Hydrogenispora ethanolica: one gene and its partner. The protein of the gene in region 1 binds, or shares a complex with, the protein of each later gene. Links are inferred from orthologs where the notes say so. Each region holds a gene or a part of one and is shown in the gene's direction. Other genes may lie near its edges.

Region 1 (3,234 bases):
CGCCAATTACCGGGTCGTCTATGTCTCATCCGAAAAATTCACCAATGAGCTGATCAATGCCATTCGTTTCAACCGGACGCCGCAGTTCCGCGATACTTACCGGAACGTGGAAGTCCTGATGATTGACGATATCCAGTTTTTCGTCGGCAAAGAAAGTACTCAGGAAGAGTTTTTCCATACCTTTAATACCTTATACGAATCGGGCAAACAGATCGTGATCTCCAGCGACCGGCCTCCCAAAGAAATTCCGACCCTGGAAGATCGGCTCCGTTCCCGGTTTGAATGGGGCCTGATCACCGATATTCAAGCCCCGGACCTCGAAACGCGGATCGCGATTCTGCGCAAGAAGGCCGGCTTGGAGGGGTGGAATCTTCCCAATGAAGTGATTGTCAATATTGCCGATCAAGTCAATTCGAACATCAGGGAACTGGAAGGCGCTCTCATCCGGATTATCGCTTATGCCTCATTTCATAATAAGCAGATCTCGCTGGATATGGCCAATGAAGTCTTGAAAGATGTCAACTCCTCCAAATCCAAGCGGGTCACAATCCCGCTGATCCAGCAAGCAGTGGCCGAATTCTTTAATATCGGGATCGAGGAACTTAAAGCGCAACGACGCTCCAAGAATGTTACCTTTCCCCGTCAAATCGCCATGTACTTGGTGCGCGAATTGACCGATTACTCGCTGCCCAAAATCGGCCAGGAATTCGGGGGCCGGGACCATACCACGGTCATCCACGCCTACGAAAAAATTCAGGATCTCATGAAGAATGACATGGAAGTGGACCGGATCATTAAAAACTTAATCCACAAACTCGGTCAATAAGTGGGGATTATCTCTGAATAATTTGTGATTAAAAGTTATCCACAGCTGTTGAAAAAAGTGGATCATGGGAATGATGTGCATAATTTTTTTTTCATCCACAACGCCCCCGCTCGATGAAAATGCCGCCTTTTAAGGAATGGATGGTTTTATCCACATATCAACAGCGCCTAAGACTACTACGAATTATCTTTATAATTTTAAAAAATAAAAAACAGTTGTAATAGGAGGAGTTCATAATGAATATCACCTGCCAACAAGAGGAACTGGCCCGTTTTTTACAGATAACCGCCCGTGCGCTGGCCACGAAATCAACCTTGCCGATATTGACCGGAGTACTCCTGGAGACGAAAGAAGATCACCTGCGCTGTGTCGCTACGGATTTAGAAATTGCCATCGAAGTAAGGGTACCCAATATTCAAATCATGAAACCGGGAATCCTGGTATTGCCGGGGAGGACATTCGTGGAGATCGTGAGACACCTGCCGGCGGTACCGGTCTCGATCGAGTTGGATGAGAATTCGAAGATGGTCAATATCCGCAGCAAACACTCCACTTATCAACTTCCCACCCTGCCGATGGAAGAATTCCCTGCTTTTCCGGAGAGCAAAAACGAACAGTCTTTCAGCGTCAGTGGGGAAAAAATCCGTGAAGCGATTAAACAAACCATTTTTGCCACCCTGGCCGAGGATCCAAGGCCTTTTCTATCGAGCATCCTCTGGGAAGTGACTCCGGGGAACCTGCGTTTCGTGGCTACCGACGTCAATCGGCTGGCATTGAAGGACACTCCGGTGCAATCCGACTTTCAAAAAACAGCATTGGTGCCGGTCCGGGCATTGCGGGAGATCGCCAATATCTTCGGCAACAGCAACGAGGAATTGTTGAACGTTTTCCTGGACGACAAATTCATCTTCATGAAAGGACTGGGGATAACTTTCTCCTCGCGACTGGTGGAAGCGCAATTCCCCCGCTATGAGCAGGTCATTCCGAAAGAATTTAACCGGACCGTGAAAGTGCAGCGTTCCGAGATTATCGAGGCGCTTGAGAGAACGGCTTTGGTTAGCTACTCCGTCAAATTAAGTATCAAGGATCAACAATTGCAGATCACGGCCAAGGAACCGGATAAAGGCCGCTCCTATGAGGAACTTCATATCGAATTTGAGGGACCGGAAATTGATATCGGATTCAATGCCAAGTTTCTATTGGATTTCTTGAAAACGGTCGATTCCGATCAAGTCAGCTTACAATTGATTCAAGAGCTCAAACCGGTACTGATGCAAGGCGTAAACGATGGGGCTTATCAGTACATCGTAATGCCATTGAAACTCTCGGTATAAGCCAGCTTAGTCTGGCTTTTCAATTCTTTTAACAAGTTGTCTTCGGATAGAAATTTTAAAAAAGGGAAAGATCTTCCTGTATAACTTATGAATCGATGGTTTATGAAAAGACGCTGCGAGAAATATTTTTACAAAGAATTAACAAGCAATCGGCTGGATTGGCGCGCAACGGAGGTGTTTTTGTGGCTGAACAGCAAGTGGGCATTAATAGCGACTTCATCACCTTGGGGCAATTCTTAAAATGGGCTTCCATCGCCGATTCGGGTTTGGAAGCAAAATTTTTAGTAGCGGAAGGAAAGATTTCAGTAAACGCAGAAATAGAAAAAAGGCGGGGCCGTAAGTTGGTCCCGGGCGATCGAGTGACAGTCGCCGGTCAAACCTATCAGATTACGTTGAATAACCATTGAGGCTTTGAATGCCGTTACAAGAGTTAACCCTGAAAAATTTCCGCAATTATGAATCTCTGACTTTAGAGTTTTCACCGCGGGTCAATATTTTTTTCGGCCGAAATGCTCAAGGAAAAACGAATATTCTAGAGGCGATCGCCCTTCTTTGCCTGGGGAGGTCGTTTCGCACCCGCAAAGATGAGGAGTTCATCCGCTGGCAACAGGAGAGTTGCTATCTGAAAGGCTCCTTTCAACAACAGTCATATTCCAATGTCATCGAGATGGGCATCGGATCCCAGGAAAAGAGGATCAAGCTGGATGGACAGGTCGTCAAGAACCAGGAGCTGTTCGGCAGGGTGCCAGTGGTTCTCTTCGGACCGGATGATTTACAGATTGCCAAAGGCGGACCCCAGCACCGGCGAGATTTTTTAGATTTCTATCTGGCGCAGATTGAACCGAATTATCGCTGGATTTATTATCATTATCACCGCGTTTTGCAACAGCGTAACCGGCTGTTTAAGGTCGGAATCCGCAGCGGCGACGAGCTGGAGATCTGGGATGAACAACTGATCGAAAAGGGCGTTACGGTCATCCGCTACCGCTTGAATATGTTAGCGGCGATTCGCGATCCTGTTCGCCAAGCGCATCAGGATATCAGCGGCCATTCCGAAAGCTTGGGCCTGCAATA
Region 2 (3,296 bases), on another replicon or contig:
GCGGCCGTGGCCTATCGCAATCTGCTCATCTTCGGCCTGGGATTGGCCGGGGCCGCCATCGGCTGGACCTATAGCGCCGTGCCGTTCCGCGGCATGAGCCGGGGCTGGGGGGAGCTGACGTTGGGAATCGGCTACGGACCGCTGGCGGTCCTGGGGAGCTACCTGCTGCAGACCAACCAGTTCGCCTGGAAACCGGTGCTGGCCGGGGTGCCGGTCGGCTTTTTGATCATGGGGGTGCTGATCCTCAACGAACTGCCGGACGTGGCGGCCGACCGGGCGGCCGGCAAGCGGAACCTGGTGGTCCGGGCCGGCGGCAGCCGCGCCGGACTCTGGGTCTATTTGACCGTGATTACCCTGGTTTATCTGGCGATTTCCATCGGAGTCTTTGCCGGGGTGTTTCCGCCGGGCATTCTGATCTCGTATTTCTCCATTCCCCTGGCGGTGTGGATCGTCTTGAAGACCTGGAGCTGCCGGAGCCGGATCCCGGAGCTGATCCCGGCCATGGCCGGCAATGTGGGCCTGACCATTCTGATCGGCCTCTTGCTCAGCCTGGGCTTTTGGGGGCATTAGCCCGGGCCGGATGAGGAGGGAGTGACGCTGGAAGCTGTGGCGAAGGACGCGACAGCTTTTTCGCTGTGGCCGGCGGGCGGGGACGGTTAATTTTTCGAAAAGCAAAGGAGTTTAGGGCGGGATTAGCGAAATAGAAGGGTACGAAACGCGGAGGACGAGTCATGGAATATCAAACCCTCTACCGGCGCTGGCGGCCCGGAACCTTTGAAGACGTCGTCGGCCAGCAGCACGTGGTAACCACGCTGTATCACGCCATTGAGAAGGGGCGGGTAGCCCACGCCTATCTCTTCACCGGGCCGCGCGGCACCGGCAAGACCAGTATCGCCAAGATCTTCGCCAAGGCTTTAAACTGCCTGGAGCCCCAGGGCGCCGAGGCTTGCGACCATTGCGCCAATTGCAGCCGGATCAGCGAGGGCACGTTTCTGGATGTGATCGAAATTGACGCCGCCTCCAACCGGGGCATCGACGAAATCCGCGATCTGCGGGAGAAGGTCCGTTTCGCGCCGGCCGAAGGCAAATATAAGATATATATTATCGACGAAGTTCATATGTTGACTACCGAAGCCTTCAACGCGCTGTTGAAGACGCTTGAGGAACCGCCCCAGTTCGTGGTGTTCATCCTGGCGACCACCGAGATTCATAAGATTCCGGTCACGATTCTCTCCCGCTGCCAGCGGTTCGATTTCAAACGGTTCACGGTCGCCGAGATCAAGGGGCGGTTGAGCCGGATCCTCACCGCCGAGGGCGTCACCGAATGGTCGGACCGGGGCCTGGAGCTCATCGCCGAGCATGCCGAAGGCGGGATGCGCGACGCGCTGGGCCTGTTGGAACAGGTCTTGGCCCACGGCCAGGGCCGGCTGGCGGAGGAGACGGTCCGGGCCATTCTGGGATTGACCAGCGAAGAAGCAGTCGCGGCGCTCGCCGCCGCCATCAGCAGCCACAATACCGGCGGCGCCCTGGCGGTGTTGAGCCGGGTCAATCAGGAAGGCAAGGATATCTATCAGTTCGGCCGCAGTTTGGTGGGGCATTTTCGCGATTTGCTGCTGGCCGAGGTCAGCGGGGCCGGGGACGGCTCGGGTTCTGCCGCGGATTTGCTGCGGGCCATCGAAGTGCTGGCCGACGCCACCTATGAGGTGAAACGGAGTCAGCAGAGCTCCTTGCCGTTGGAGTTGGCCCTGATCAAGCTGACCGCCCCCGGGCTGGACTATGCCGGCCTCGAACAGCGCTTGGCCCGCTTGGAACGGCTATTGGACGGCCAGGCCGTCCCGTTGGCCGCTGCGCCTCAACCGCCCGCCCTCGCTCCGGCCATATCCGGCCCGAAAGAAGCGTCCGTTTCATCGCAACCGGAGCTCCACCGGCCGCAGTCGCCGGTTCCGGCCCCGGAGTCGACTCCGCCGCAAACGGCGCCGCCGGCGACGGCCGGCAGCGGCGCCAAGTTCGACTGGAACGAGTTTTTGGAGGCGGTCAAAAAGAAAAAAAGGACTTTGGCGGCTTTAATTCAAGAAGGAAAACCGCTACAATGGGATGAGGAACAATTAATCGTCGGTTTGCCGCCCAATTTAAAATTTCACCTGGAGAATCTGAGTTTGGCTCAGAACCGGGAATTACTGGAGAGTATCTTGCACGAGGTGACCGGGAAGCAGGTGCGGATCAGCTGCGTGCCGGCCACTGAAGGAACGCCGGAAGCGAAGGCCGGCCGGTCCGCCCCCGCCGCCCCGGCCGCACCGTCAGTCCCTGAACCGCTCGCCAAGGCGATGGCGATCTTCGGCGGAGAAGTCAAACCGATTACCAGTCCAAAGGAGGAGAAAGAATGATGCCGAATATGCAACAAGCGATGAAACAGATTCAAAAGATGCAGGCGGAGATGGCCCGCGTCCAGCAGGAGCTGGAATCCAAGACCGTGACCGCCACCGCCGGCGGCGGCGTGGTGACCGTGGAAGTCTCCGGCAAGCTGGAACTGAAAAAGATCGAGATCAATCCGGAAGTGGTGACGAGCGACGATCTGGAGATGCTGCAGGATCTGATCACCGCCGCGGTCAACGAAGGAATCAAGAAAGCCCAGGAGATGGCGGCCAACGATATGGCCAAGGTGACGGGCAACCTCAATATCCCCGGCCTGCCGGGACTCTTCTAACATGCTGTATCCCCAACCCATGACCCGGCTCATCCATGAACTGTCCAAACTTCCGGGAGTCGGGCCCCGTACCGCTCAACGACTGGCTTTTCATGTGTTGACCCTCTCCGACGAGGAGGTGGGGAAGCTGGCGGAAGCACTGTTGGAAGCCAAACACAAGATCGGGTTTTGCACGATCTGCGGCCAATTGACCGAGACTTCCCCCTGCGCCACCTGCCGGGATCCGGGACGGGATCAGACCCTGCTCTGCGTGGTGGAGGAACCCAAAGACGTCATCGCCATGGAGAAGACCCGCATCTTCAAAGGGCTGTATCATGTCTTGGGCGGAGCCATTTCGCCGCTGGAGGGGATCGGCCCCGAGGAACTGCGCCTCAAAGAGCTGCTGGACCGGTTGCGCACCGGCAGCTTTGAAGAGCTGATCATCGCCACCGACCCCAACATCGAAGGAGAGGCCACCGCGCTGTACCTGAGCAAGATCCTCCATCCGCTCGGCCTGCGGATCACCCGCCTGGCGCGGGGACTGCCGGTCGGCGGCGATCTGGAGTATATCGATGAGATCACGCTCAGCAAGGCGTTTGAAGGACGGACCGAT

Evidence for each region.
Region 2: the proteins of dnaN (region 1) and dnaX are in contact, whole or in part, in a cryo-EM structure (PDB 8GIZ), measured with the Escherichia coli proteins. The link is inferred for Hydrogenispora ethanolica from one-to-one orthologs.

The regions. Positions count from the first base shown.
Region 1 is NZ_SLUN01000002.1:96,729-99,962, forward strand. What follows is about bases 200-3,111. They hold dnaN (DNA polymerase III subunit beta), read left to right. Parts: upstream 200-1,062; coding sequence 1,063-2,160; downstream 2,161-3,111. Other genes in these bases: dnaA (chromosomal replication initiator protein DnaA), read left to right, coding at 200-826; EDC14_RS02045 (RNA-binding S4 domain-containing protein), read left to right, coding at 2,343-2,567; recF (DNA replication/repair protein RecF), read left to right, coding at 2,576-3,111. Also shown: more of dnaA, read left to right, coding at 1-199; more of recF, read left to right, coding at 3,112-3,234. UniProt on the Escherichia coli protein: Confers DNA tethering and processivity to DNA polymerases and other proteins. Acts as a clamp, forming a ring around DNA (a reaction catalyzed by the clamp-loading complex) which diffuses in an ATP-independent manner freely and bidirectionally along dsDNA.
Region 2 is NZ_SLUN01000057.1:3,288-6,583, forward strand. What follows is about bases 84-3,057. They hold dnaX (DNA polymerase III subunit gamma/tau), read left to right. Parts: upstream 84-731; coding sequence 732-2,384; downstream 2,385-3,057. Other genes in these bases: EDC14_RS25240 (prenyltransferase), read left to right, coding at 84-570; EDC14_RS25250 (YbaB/EbfC family nucleoid-associated protein), read left to right, coding at 2,381-2,704; recR (recombination mediator RecR), read left to right, coding at 2,706-3,057. Outside these bases: more of EDC14_RS25240, read left to right, coding at 1-83; more of recR, read left to right, coding at 3,058-3,296. UniProt on the Escherichia coli protein: Part of the beta sliding clamp loading complex, which hydrolyzes ATP to load the beta clamp onto primed DNA to form the DNA replication pre-initiation complex.